Regions from separate parts of the Rhizobium sp. 05L429 genome, predicted to be linked through region 1. Evidence: predicted binding sites of a transcription regulator. Region 1 holds the regulator's gene; each other region holds the start of a gene.
What was found. The regulator LexA, encoded in region 1, represses DNA repair genes until DNA is damaged. The targets are predictions, from matches to a motif close to TGTTCNNNNTGTGTTCNG.
Positions count from the first base shown of each region.

Region 2: the regulator LexA is predicted to act here: its motif matches at 1,319-1,336, upstream of AC1DNW_RS12015 (ImuA family protein).
Region 3: the regulator LexA is predicted to act here: its motif matches at 1,393-1,410, upstream of AC1DNW_RS08435 (ATP-dependent helicase).
Region 4: the regulator LexA is predicted to act here: its motif matches at 1,503-1,520, upstream of AC1DNW_RS09870 (putative DNA modification/repair radical SAM protein).

Region 1 is NZ_JBFTNV010000018.1:114,986-118,328, forward strand. It holds gene AC1DNW_RS19850 (ComEC/Rec2 family competence protein) at 1-1,638, shown strand, start outside; gene lexA (transcriptional repressor LexA) at 1,619-2,344, opposite strand; gene AC1DNW_RS19860 (VOC family protein) at 2,542-3,343, shown strand, end outside.
Region 2 is NZ_JBFTNV010000009.1:110,548-113,890, reverse strand. It holds gene AC1DNW_RS12020 (Y-family DNA polymerase) at 1-343, opposite strand, end outside; gene AC1DNW_RS12015 (ImuA family protein) at 354-1,298, opposite strand; gene AC1DNW_RS12010 (metallopeptidase family protein) at 1,460-1,897, shown strand; gene AC1DNW_RS12005 (DUF1737 domain-containing protein) at 1,899-2,105, opposite strand; gene AC1DNW_RS12000 (HpcH/HpaI aldolase/citrate lyase family protein) at 2,105-3,010, opposite strand; gene AC1DNW_RS11995 (hypothetical protein) at 3,124-3,343, shown strand, end outside.
Region 3 is NZ_JBFTNV010000006.1:166,305-169,647, reverse strand. It holds gene AC1DNW_RS08445 (glyoxalase) at 1-606, shown strand, start outside; gene AC1DNW_RS08440 (YoaK family protein) at 636-1,313, shown strand; gene AC1DNW_RS08435 (ATP-dependent helicase) at 1,452-3,343, shown strand, end outside.
Region 4 is NZ_JBFTNV010000007.1:186,239-189,581, forward strand. It holds gene AC1DNW_RS09860 (glycosyltransferase family 4 protein) at 1-768, opposite strand, end outside; gene greA (transcription elongation factor GreA) at 800-1,276, opposite strand; gene AC1DNW_RS09870 (putative DNA modification/repair radical SAM protein) at 1,526-2,758, shown strand; gene AC1DNW_RS09875 (UdgX family uracil-DNA binding protein) at 2,758-3,343, shown strand, end outside.

The DNA of each region.
Region 1 (3,343 bases):
ACACTCGAATGGCTCTATCGCCTCAGGAGTGGCATCGGCGATCGCATACGCTCCACCCTGCCGGGCGATACCGGCGCCTTTGCCGCTTCGCTTGTCACCGACGAGAGACGGGCGATCTCGGATGACACGACGGACGCGCTGCGGCAGTCCGGCCTTGCCCATATCGTCGCGATCTCCGGTCTCAATATGGCGCTTTCCGCCGGCATCTTTTTTGTCGGCCTGCGCGTCGTCCTTAGCCTTTTTCCCGGCATTGCCCAGGCGTGGCCGACCAAGAAAATCGCGGCGGCCGGTGCGCTCGCGGCGGTGACGGCCTACTATCTGATCTCCGGCTTTGCCGTCTCCGCCGAACGTGCCTTCATCATGATGGCCATCATGCTGGTTGCCGTCTTCTTTGACCGGCCATCGATCAGCCTCAGAAACGTGGCGCTATCCGCTCTTGTGATCCTTGCGATCTCGCCATCGGAGGTGCTGGGGCCGAGCTTCCAGATGTCCTTTGCCGCAACACTTGCCCTGGTCGCCGGCTACGATCTCTGGAAAGGCCGGCCGATGTGGGAGAATGTCTTTGCCAACCTGCCGGTCATGAAGCCCCTCTTCGTGGTCGGCGGTTTCTTTGGTGGCATTTTCCTGACGTCGCTGATTGGCGGCTTCTCTACCGCGCTGTTTTCGATCGAGCATTTCCACCGGCTGACAGCCTATGGCCTGCCGGCAAATCTCGCGGCCATGCCGGTGATTTCCTTCATCGTCATGCCGGCTGGGATGCTGGCGATGCTGCTGATGCCCTTTGGCCTGGACGGCTGGGCATGGCATGTGGCAGGCTTCGGGCTGGATCTGGTGATTACAATCGCAAAGACGGTATCGAGCTGGGGTGGCAATATCGATGTGGGCCGTTTGCCGGGTTGGTACTTCCCGACGGCTGTTTTCGGTTTTCTGCTGCTGACCCTCCTCAGAACTCGACTGCGGCATATCGGAACGGCAATCGTCGCTCTCTCCACGCTTGCTGTCGCGGCGCTGCCATCAGAGGCAATGCCCGACATCGCCATTGCCGAAGACGGTAGCCTCGTTGCTGTTGTCGATGGAGAGGCGATAGCTTCGAACCGCGAAAAGCCACCCGCCTTCATCTTCGAACAATGGCAGCGGGCGCTTGCCATCGAAGAGCACAGGAAGCCAGTCATGCTGGAAGCTGCCAACAGGCCCACTGCGCCCGAAGGCAAAAGACTGCAGCTCTCGCGGGATCAACAGAATGAAGCCAGAGAATCGATAAGACGTGTCGCGATCGGTTCGCCGTCACGGTTCTCGTGCCTGAAAGGTGCCTGGTGCGCCATCATGCTCGGCAATGGAAAGAAACTGACGGTTATCGACAATGCAGCCTATCTGGGCCCTGCCTGCGATACGGCCGATATCGTCGTCACCCCTGTCCGTCTGCGTCTTGACGGCTGCCGATCCGGAGCTCTGCTCTTTACCGGCGAAACATTGCGCAAGACAGGCTCGATCGAGCTTCGTTTCACAGATGGCGGAGTTGCGGTTGCCGCTACATTCGACGCATTACCACGGCCCTGGATGCGCCACCGTGCCTATGACTGGCGTAGCGACACATTCGCTGATGTTMACCGGTCACCGGTCAGTGATAGCGACGAATGAGGCCGACGAGCTTGCCCTGGACCTTGACGCGATCCGGCGGGAAAATGCGGGTCTCGTAAGCGGGGTTTGCGGCTTCGAGCGCAATCGATGCGCCCTTGCGGCGGAAGCGCTTGAGCGTCGCTTCCTCTTCATCGACGAGTGCGACGACGATGTCACCCGGATTGGCCGTGCTACCGTTGCGGATGATGACGGTATCGCCATCGAAGATGCCGGCTTCGATCATCGAGTCGCCACGAACTTCGAGCGCATAATGTTCGCCGGAGCCAAGCATATCGGCGGGAACGGTGATGTCATGGGTGTTGTTCTGGATTGCCGAAATCGGCACGCCGGCAGCGATGCGCCCCATGACCGGCACGGAAACCGAATTGCCGTTGTCGGCCGCAGGTGCTGACTTTGCCGCGGCGGGAGGCGCAACAGGTTGCGGCTTGCCGAGGCTGCCTTCGATGACGCTTGGTGAAAAGCCGCGCCTTGGCTGTAGGCTCGAGCTGTAGGCTTCCGGCAGCTTGATGACTTCGAGCGCACGCGCCCGGTTCGGAAGCCGGCGAATGAAGCCGCGTTCTTCGAGCGCCGTGATCAGCCGATGAATGCCGGATTTCGAGGCCAGATCCAGGGCGTCCTTCATCTCGTCGAAAGATGGCGGAACGCCGGATTCCTTCATCCTTTCATGAATGAAAAGAAGAAGTTCCTGTTGTTTGCGCGTGAGCATCGGCGTGTGACCCCAGTATTGAAACAAATCCAGAACGGACACTATATGTTCCATATGTGTTCCGCAAGTGGCTAAATTTTCGTAAAATTTCTCCCCATTGTGTTGAGAATTTTATTTTTGTCGGCGCCCGGCCCGTCCGGCCTTGCTTCGTAAGGCTTGTTGAAGCACATCTCCTTGTGATTGCTGGAGAGTAGCTGATGACCCAAGACACGCTTGCGATCGATCATCTCGTTTTGCCGGTTACCGATATCGCCCTTGCACGCGAGAGGTTAGGCAAGCTGGGCTTCACCGTCGCTCCGGACGCGCGCCATCCCTTCGGTACGGAAAATGCCTGCGTTTTCTTCGCCGACAGGAGCTATCTCGAGCCGCTCGGCGTCGCCAGTGTCGAGGAGAGCGACAGGACGGCGCGTGATGGCAATGTCTTCACAGCCCGCGATCAGGCCTTTCGTTTTCGCTGCGGCAGCGAGGGCCTGTCTGCTATCGCCTTCAGTGCCGCGGATGCAAAGCATGAACATGCTCGATTCGTTAAAGGCGGCATTAGCGCTGGTTCTGTGTTGCAGTTCGAACGTCCCGTGAAAATGCCGGATGGCACGGAGAGCATTGCCGGCTTCCGGCTCGCCTTCGCCGGTGACCTCCGMGCACCGGATTTCTTTCTCTTCGCCGTCGAGCGCGTCAATCCGCTCCCTGCTGACCGCAGCGCGCTCGAAGCTCACGTCAACGGCGTAACCGGAATTGCCGAGATAGTTCTAGCCGCGCCCGAGCCTTCGGCCTTCGGCGAATTCGTCCGTGGCGTGGCAAGAGCCGACGCCGCAGATGAGACCGGTTTTGGGGTGAGAGTTGCTCTGGCAAACACAAAAATCAGTCTGATGAACCCGGCGGGTCTGGAGGCCTATTTCGATCTGGCGACGCCGGACACCGATCGCGGCCTGCGTGGGCGGGCGATCCTTTTCCATGCGGGCGATCTTGCCGTGACAGAAGCGCATTTGGCTGCTAACGGGG
Region 2 (3,343 bases), on a different contig from region 1:
AGGCGATCGCGCCACGCGCATCGAGCCCCATATGGAAGAGCCGCGACAGGATATCCCTCAGAAGCGCCTTTTCGCCGCCGAAGAGATGGGCACAGCCGGTAATGTCGAGAAATAGCCCGTCCTTGCCATCGAGCGCCACCATCCGTGTATATCGGTCGCACCAGTCGGCGATCGCTTCCAGCAGCCGGCGGTCGGCCGCCAGATCCTCTTCCACGACATCGAGCGCTGGATACATGGCGCGCGCTTCGGCAACKCCCTGTTCCTTCCTCAGCCCCAGCCTCTCGGCAAACTCGTCCAGCGCCGTCAGCCGCATGGCATTGTTGAGCTTGCCCGAACAGACCATCGGTGACGCTTCAGGACGCCCTTTCGAACGCCAGGAGAGACCCCATCGCCTGCGTGCGATGCGGTCCGTCGCCAGATGTGGAAAGCTGAGCGCCAGAATGCGCTGACTGTTCGCCTGGAGGGCGAGCGAAGCTTGGTTCGTCGACGGGGAGAAATTCGCGTTCATGGGGGTTCCACTCCAGAAGACAGGAGAGCGGGGCCGGATTGCGGCTCTTCTCCAGCGTAAGACGGAAAATCGGATTGCCGATGCTGCCGGAAAATTTTGATCCATCCGGCAACGATCGCAGGTCAGACGGCGCCGGCTCGACATGCAGACGGAAGGCAGCGCTGCTCGCCTCCTCCTCCCCGGCCTGGCGGACGAGAAAGAGCGGACGCCGGACGGCGCGCGCCCTGAGACTGAGCCTCCGGCTTTCGGTCAGGCCGAAATGCAAGGGATTGCCGCGCATTTCGAAGACGACAGCCGAGAAGGCAGCACTTTCGATGGCCGCTTCCGCCAGCCAGAGCGCATCCTCCAGCTTGCGCGGCGCGGCATGGAAAAACCTTTCCGGCTTCAGCCCGAAATCCTTCAGCCCCGGAGCATAGGGGCGACCCGCCTCCAGTGTGCCAACGGCATCACCGATCCAGAGCAGCGGCAGCAGCCTGCCGGCATCCTCCTCCTGCCTCTGCAGCCGTGCTGCAACGGCCATCGCCAAGCCGCTTGCCGCTCCCGCACCGCGGGAGCCTGCCGCGCGGAACTCGGTAATCCCATCGAGCTGCAGGCCGCCTTCCAAGGCGTCATCGAGTAATCCCACACCGAAAGGCAAGCGTGGCAGAATGCGCTCCTGCCGCCTCTCACGCCCTTCTGCAAAGGCTTCCCGTTCCGCCGCGGCAAGCGCCGGTGCGGGTTTTCCCTCCAGTCGGGCAATGGTTTCGCGGAGCGCAAAAAGCCGCTCGCGCGCCAGGGCGGTCTGCGCCATGGCGTTCTCTCCATCCGTATTGTTCCTGTTATGTTCTTATAGATTCCAGAGCTCTAATGAAGAGTCAACGGCCATTTTATAAGAATTTATTCCTGCCTTTGATTCCGCACTCGAAAATCGGCGATAAAGGTTCTATATGGGCCGCAAAGGAAGGAATATTAATGGCCCGCATAGACCAGAGCGATGATTGGGGGGACCGCCATGCGCCGACGATCAGCACCTTCGAGTCGCTGGCAATGGAGGCCTACAGCCATCTGCCGGACGAATTTCGCAAGCTGACGACCAATCTGACCATCGAAATCGAAGACTTTCCCGATGACGAAGTCTTCGAGGATATGGCGCTGGAAACACCTTTCGACCTGCTCGGTCTTTTCGAGGGCCGCGGCATTTCGGAGCGTTTCACCCTGGAAACCGGCGAGATGCCGAACCGCATTCGTCTCTATCGCCGTCCGATCCTCGACTACTGGGCAGAAAACGACGAGACGCTGGGTGACATCATCACCCATGTGCTGATCCATGAGATCGGCCACCACTTCGGCCTCAGCGACGATGACATGGAACGCATCGAGGCAAGCGCCGAAGAGGCTGCTGAACGCTGACCTATTGCTCGGACAGCTTCATGTCCGGGTCATAGTCCTTGCCCTCGACCTCCTTGACGACAGCCTGGCCGCACTGCATCTGGCCGGTCGCAGCGTTGAAGGCATAGGTGGGCGAGCCGGACATTAACCAGCCCTTGTTCAGCGCCGCCGTCACCTTGTGGCAGAAGGAAGCGTCGTCGGGACCGGTCAGGAAGCGGTAGAGTTTCATCAGGCGGGCTTTCTTGCAGAAATCAGGTGCGCTTTATGAACCAGAGCCTCGGCCTGGACAAGATGCAGCCGCTCGATCATCCGCCCGTCCGCATTGATGACGTTCAGCCCCTCGGCAGCCGGATCGGCGAAGGCGGCGATGATAGCCTCAGCCTCCGCGATTTCTTCCGCGCTCGGCCCGAAATGCCGGTTGGCGGCTGTAATCTGCGCCGGATGGATCAGCATCTTGCCCGCAAAGCCCATGGCGCGGCCCTGCCCGCACTCGGCATCGAAACCTTCGCCATCCCGGAAATCGTTGAACACGCTGTCCAGCGCATCGAGCCCGTAGGCCTTGACCGCCAGAATGACCTGCATCAGCCAGGGTACAAGATAGGTCCGCCCCGGCAGCGGCAAAACACCCGTTTCCTTGCGCAGGTCGTTGAGGCCGACGACGAGGCAATCGAGCCGCGATCCCGGCGTGCGGCCGGATTCGGTGATGGCTGCGACATTCAGCACGCCGCGCGGCGTTTCGATCATCGCCCAGATGCGCAGCTCCTCCGGCACATCCGCATCGGCAAGAGGATCGCTGATATCAGTGACATCCTGCGGCTCGTCCACCTTCGGCAGCAGAACGGCATCTGGCAACAGCGCCTTGACCAGTTCCAGATCCGCCAGCCCGAAGCCGGATGACAAAGAGTTGATACGGATGATCCTTTCCTTGCCCTCGAGTGGCGGTCCCGCAAAAAACGTCTTCAGATTGTCGCGTGCTTCCGCCTTTTTTTCAGGCGCGACGGAATCCTCAAGATCGAAAATTACCGCATCGCAATCAAGGGAATGGGTCTTTCTAAGCGCCCGCACATTGATGGCGGGTACGCTCAGCACAGAGCGGCGCAGACGCAAGGAACGGAGAGGTGGTGTTCGGCTCATGGGCCATTAGTGCCAAGCTTCACAAAGCCCGGCAAGACAACAAAAAGCCATGCTTGACTTGCAGAGAGGAAAAAGAAGGACCACATTCCTTTCCTTAGAAAGGTTTCAAACCAATGCAGAACATTCGCTCCATCTTCTTCATGCTTGCCGGCGCCACCGTTTTTGTGGCTATGCTGCTCCTCACCTTCTCGGTCACGCTCGCCGTTGGCGGCATCCTGACCGTGCTTATGGTCGGCCGCGCCCTTTCGATGAAGATGAAGCCCGCTCCCGTCCGCGCCCGCGCCGATGGAAAGCGCGAGATGCGCGTCTGGAACGACGGCCGCGGCACGATCA
Region 3 (3,343 bases), on a different contig from region 1:
ACGCCGATCCCCTATCCCTTCGGTGCCGAACGATCAGGTTACCTCGTCACCGATCTCGACAAGGCGATCGCAGCCGCAAAGGCCGCCGGCGCCGATCTCATCGTCGCCCCCTTCCCGGATCCGATCGGCCGCGATGCCGTCATCCAATGGCCGGGTGGCGTCAACATGCAGCTTTACTGGCATACCACGGTGCCGAACTATCCGGCCTTTGCGTCCGTTCCGGAAAACCGCGTCTACGTCTCCGCCGACCGTGTCGCCGCCTTCACCCACGCCTTCCTCGCCTTCTCGCAGGGCAAGGTTATCACCGACGAGGAGAAGACGCCGGGTATCGAGATCGGCCTGCCGGACAAGACTTTCCATCGCCTGCGCATCGACTCCATCTTCGGCCGCATGACCGTGCTCGTCACCGATGGCCAGCTGCCCTTCCCCTATGGCCGCGAGATGAGCGGCTATGAGACCGCCGATCTCGATGGAACGCTGCAGAAGGCCAAGGACAGCGGCGCCGAGATCCTCGTCGCGCCCTATCAGTCGGGCGACCGCCGTGCTGCCATGGTGGAATTCCCCGGCGGCTATATTGCCGAAATCCACGCCGTCGCGGCAAAGTAACGACACTAAACGATAAGAGGGAAAAAACGATGCGCCCAGCCCTGCCCGTGCTTCTGAGCCTTACCGGCGGTTATGTCGATACCGCCGGCTTCCTGGCGCTTGGCGGCCTCTTTCCCGCCCACGTCACCGGCAACTTCGTGACGCTGGGCGCGGCGCTCACCCACGGGACATCAGGCATCATCGCCAAGCTTCTGGCTCTGCCCGTCTTCTGCCTGACGATCCTCCTGCTGCGTTACATCACGCACAATGTCCCGGCCGGCGACGAGAAGGGCCTGCGCATCCTGCTCGTCATCAAGCTTATGTTCCTCATTGCCGGCGGCGCCTGCGCCATCTGGCTGTCGCCCTTTACCAACCCGGACGGCCTGCCGCTGGTCGCGACCGGCATGCTGCTCGTCGTCGCCATGGCGATCCAGAACGCCGCTCACCGCATCCATCTCGGCGCAGCACCCCCGAGCACGCTGATGACCGGCACCACGACACAGATCATGATCGACCTCGCCGACCTCGCCCATGGCAGTGCCGGCGATCAGGCAAAACCCCTAAAGACCCGCCTGTCGCGCATGGTGGTCGCTGTTTTCGCCTTCGCGCTCGGCTGCGGTCTTGCCGCTCTGCTTTACGCCACCGTCGGCACCTGGTGCTTTGCTCTGCCGCCGCTCTTTGCGCTCGTCTCGGTCTGCCTTGCCTTCGCTGGCCCTCAAACCGCCTGAAGCAGGTCGCGCAAAATTGGGCAGCGGTTTTGCGATTGCGACTTGCGTCAAACAAGGACTTGAGGATAGCTGAGCGCCTGGGAATGAAAGCAGAACAACTTTCTGGTCTTTCCTTCCCGAATCACTACATTACGCGGCATGAGCAATAGTTTCGACGATATGCCCTTCTTCGACGAGGAACCGGGCGAAACGCCGCGCAAGCCGCAACAGCCCGCCGCACCCGCCGGAAGAGCACCTGCCGCCGCCGGCGGTATCGCCGCCCGCGCCATGGCAGCCCGCGATGGCGGTCGCGCCGATTATCTCGCCGGCCTCAACCCGGAACAGCGTGAAGCAGTCGAGACGCTGGAAGGCCCAGTTCTCGTGCTCGCCGGCGCCGGCACCGGCAAAACGCGTGTGCTCACCACTMGCATCGCCCATATCCTGTCGACCGGCCGCGCCTTCCCTTCGCAGATCCTGGCAGTGACCTTCACCAACAAGGCAGCGCGCGAGATGAAGGAGCGCATCGCGGTTCTCGTCGGCGGCGCCGTCGAAGGCATGCCCTGGCTCGGCACCTTCCACTCGATCGGCGTGAAACTTCTGCGCCGCCACGCCGAACTTGTCGGCCTGCGCTCCGATTTCACCATTCTCGACACCGACGATGTCATCCGCCTCATCAAGCAGCTGATCCAGGCCGAAGGCCTCGACGACAAGCGCTGGCCGGCCAAGCAGTTCGCCGGCATGATCGATACCTGGAAGAACAAGGGCCTCGGCCCCGCCGATATTCCGGAAGGCGATGCGCGCGCTTTCGCCAATGGCCGCGGGCGCGATCTCTATTTCGCCTATCAGAACCGCCTGTCGACGCTGAACGCCTGCGATTTTGGCGATCTCCTGATGCATCCGATCGCGATCTTCCGCAAGCAGCCGGATCTGCTCAAGGAATATCACCAGAAATTCCGCTACATCCTCGTCGACGAGTATCAGGACACCAACACGGCCCAGTACATGTGGCTGCGGCTTCTCGCCCAGCGCCCCAAGGGCGAACTGCAGAATGTCTGCTGCGTCGGCGACGACGACCAGTCGATCTACGGTTGGCGCGGCGCGGAAGTGGACAATATCCTGCGCTTCGAGAAGGACTTCCCCGGCGCCAAGGTCATCAAGCTCGAGCGCAACTATCGTTCGACCGCCCATATCCTCGGCACAGCCGCCCATCTGATCACCCACAATGAAGGTCGCCTCGGCAAGACGCTCTTCACCGATCGCTCCGATCCGGATGATGCCAAGGTGCAGGTGCATGCCTCCTGGGATTCCGAGGAAGAAGCCCGCGCCATCGGCGAGGAAATCGAGCGCCTGCAACGCGGCGATGCCGACGGCAGGAAGCATCTGCTCAACGACATGGCGATCCTCGTGCGCGCTTCCTTCCAGATGCGTGAATTCGAAGACCGCTTCGTCACCCTCGGCCTGAACTACCGCGTCATCGGCGGCCCGCGATTTTACGAGCGCCTCGAAATCCGCGACGCCATGGCCTATTTCCGGCTGGTCTCGCAGGGCGCCGATGACCTCGCCTTCGAGCGCATCGTCAACACCCCGAAGCGCGGCCTGGGCGACACGACAGTGCGCGCCCTGCACGACTATGCCCGCGCCCGCAACATTCCGATGCTCGCGGCCGCCGCCGACATCATCGAGACGGACGAACTGAAGCCCAAGGCCCGCAAAGCCCTCTTCGACGTGATTCAATCTTTCCGGCGATGGCAGGAACTGCTTGAAAACACACCACATACCGAGCTCGCCGAGCAGATTCTCGAAGAATCCGGCTATACCGACATGTGGAAGAACGACAAGAGCGCCGAAGCGCCAGGTCGGCTGGAAAACCTCAAGGAACTCATCCGCTCGATGGAGAGCTTCGAATCCATGCGTGGCTTCCTGGAGCACGTCTCGCTGGTCATGGATGCCGAGACCAACGAGAACCTCGACGCTGTCTCCATCATGACGCTGCACTCTGCCAAGGGCCTGGAATTCGACACGGTCTTCCTGCCCGGCTGGGAAGAAGGCCT
Region 4 (3,343 bases), on a different contig from region 1:
TTCGTTGCGGGAGGGGGCGACATAGAGCGTCAGGCGGCGATACCAGACCTTGATATCAGGCACTTCGCCGAGGAAGACGATGCGGTCGGTAAGACCGGCTGCAGCAATGTCTGCCTTCAGTTTGTCGGCGAATGCCGTATGTTCCGACGTGACGCGGCCGGAAATGACGGCTGTCCAGTCCGGATGCTGCGGCAAGAGCGCGATCATCGCCTGGACGAAAAGGTCCGTGCCCTTCTGATGGCGCACGCGGCCGAAGCAGCCGACGAGGTAACGGCCGGGCAGGCCGGTTGCGGCTATCGTGTCGTCAGCCCCCTCGGGCGGATGGAAAAGTTCGAGATCGACGCCGTGCTGGATGACTGTGTGCGGCACCTTGAGGAAGGAGCCGGAACGGCTGCTGGTGGCGATGACCGCATCCATCTGGCGGATAAGCCAGCGGGTATAGGACGTGTGGCGGCGCTGGGCGGCTGAGGTGAAGACGAGCTTCAGCGGCATGCGCAATACCTGCCGCATCAGGATACCCGCCGCCATTTCATTGTTGCGGCGCGCATGCCAGACGCGATGGCGGCGCCCGGCGGGCGCACGCCAGAGGCCTGATAGCTGCGGCCATTTCAGGCGCGGAAGCTGTGGCGGAAGACCGGGGCCGAGGGCTGCGATCCTGATCCCCAGCCGGATCTGGCAGGGGATCAACTGAACAATCGTGGACGTAACGCCGGAGAGCCGGCGTTTCAGGTTGGGCGCGATGATCTCGACGTCACTGATATCCGGCACTGGCTGCTCTCGCGGAGAAAGGCGCGGGCGATCAGCCCCAGGAAACGGAAAGGATTTCGTAGGCCTTCGAACCACCAGGGGCGTTGACTTCGATGGAGTCGCCGACTTCCTTGCCGATCAGCGCGCGAGCGATCGGGGAGGAGATGGAGATACGGCCCTGCTTCACGTCGGCTTCCTGATCGCCGACGATCTGATAGGTCTTTTCCTCTTCGGTGTCCTCGTCGACGAGCTTCACCTTGGCGCCGAACTTGATCTTGTCACCCGACATCTTGGAGAGGTCGATGATTTCGGCGCGCGCCGTCAGGTCTTCGAGCTCGGCGACGCGGCCTTCATTGTGGCTCTGCGCTTCCTTGGCGGCATGGTACTCGGCATTTTCCGAAAGGTCGCCATGGGCGCGCGCTTCCGCAATTGCCTCGATGATTCGCGGGCGCTCCTCCTGCTGACGCCAGCGCAGTTCTTCCTGCAACTTGACGAAACCACCCTGTGTCATCGGTACCTTATCAACCATTTTTTCGTCCTTCTCTCCCTGCGTCCACAGTTCTCGCAGACACAAAAGAAAACAGGTCCCGAAGAGAACTTCGGAACCGTGCTACAATCTTGGTTCGTCGGTTATAGCAGATCGGCACGCGCAATTTCCATAAAATTCGTATCGAAGGTTTCGACCTCACCCAGAAGTACCTGCTTTTGAAAGGAAGTTGGGTACTGACCTGCTTCTCCGTCTTGATTTTGCCATCGTGAACATTTAGTGAACATCCTTATGAAGAAGTCGCTTAAAGAACGATTGGCGATCCTTTCCGATGCCGCCAAATATGACGCTTCCTGCGCCTCAAGCGGCACGGTCAAACGCGATTCGACGGCATCAGGCGGATTGGGCTCGACTGAAGGTGCGGGAATTTGTCATGCCTATGCGCCGGATGGACGATGCATTTCGCTCTTGAAAATCCTGCTCACCAATTTCTGTATCTATGACTGCGCCTATTGCATCAATCGATCGTCCAGCAATGTCGAGCGTGCCCGCTTCACACCGGAGGAGGTCGTCTGGCTGACGCTGGAATTCTACCGGCGCAACTACATCGAAGGGCTGTTCCTCTCTTCCGGCATCATCCGTTCCTCCGATCATACGATGGAGGAAATGGTGCGCATCGTGCGGGAATTGCGGGTCTCCCATAATTTCCGCGGCTACATCCATCTGAAATCCATTCCCGATGCCTCAGCGCACCTGATCGAGGAGGCGGGCCTCTATGCGGATCGCCTGTCGCTCAACATCGAGCTGCCGACCGATAGCGGCATCAGCCGGTTTGCGCCGGAGAAAAAGCCCGCCAGCATCCGCCGCTCGATGGGCGATCTTCGGCTGAAGATCGAAGCGGCGGGCGAGCCGACGCTGCAGACGAAGAGGCGCAAACGGTTCGTGCCGGCCGGCCAGAGCACGCAGATGATCGTCGGGGCCGATGGCGCCAATGATGCGACGATCCTCTCTACCAGCGGTCAACTCTACAGCAGCTACGGGCTCAAGCGCGTCTATTATTCCGCCTTCAGCCCGATCCCCGACAGTTCGAAGAACCTGCCGCTCATCAAGCCGCCGCTGATGCGCGAGCATCGGCTGTATCAGGCCGATTGGCTCTATCGGTTTTACGGATTTGGCATCGACGAGATCACCTCGACGCAGGGCGGCGGTATGCTGGATCTCAATCTCGATCCCAAGCTTGCCTGGGCGCTCGGCCATCGCGGCGATTTCCCCGTCGACGTCAATCGCGCCGATCGCGAAAAGCTGCTGCGGGTGCCGGGGCTAGGCACCAAGACAGTGAAGGCGATCCTAAGCGAACGGCGGCAACGTCGTCTGCGGCTCGAGGATTTGTCGCGGCTCGGCGTGTCGATCCGCAAGGTGCAGGCCTTCATCACAGCCGAGGGCTGGACGCCGCACCGGCTGGTCGATCGGCCGGACTTGCGAGCCATGTTCGAACCGCAACCCGAACAATTGTCGTTGCTTTGATGCGCCGGGTCGTGCTGGAGGGCAGGGGCGATTTCGAGGAGTGGCGCAGGGCTGCCCGTGCTTTTGCGGCGGCCGGAATTCCGCCAGAGGAGATCGACTGGCAGGAGAAAAGCAGTGAGACGGGCTTTGCCTTCCAGCATGATGCCCTGCCGCCCGATCCACCCAGCAACGGCAAGCCGATGACTGTCCCGCCTGCCTTTATGGCACTGGCCGAAGCGGTGATCTGCCATAGTGATCGCAAGCGTTTTTCATTGCTCTACAACCTGCTATGGCGCTTGCAGGAGAACCGGCATCTGCTCGATCTGGCCTCGGATGAAGATGTGTCTCGCGCCCGGCTGATGCAGAAGAGCGTGCATCGCGACGCCCACAAGATGACCGCCTTCGTCCGCTTCAAGGAGGTTGCGACATCAGACGGCAGGCGGCGGAAATTCATCGCCTGGTTTGAGCCGGATCATTACATCGTGGCACGCAAGGCGCCTTTCTTCCAGCGCCGTTTCACCGACATGGACTGGTTGATCGTCACGCCGAAAGGATCGGCTGCCTGGGATGGCGAGCGGCTGACAACAAGCAATACGCCCTGCCAAA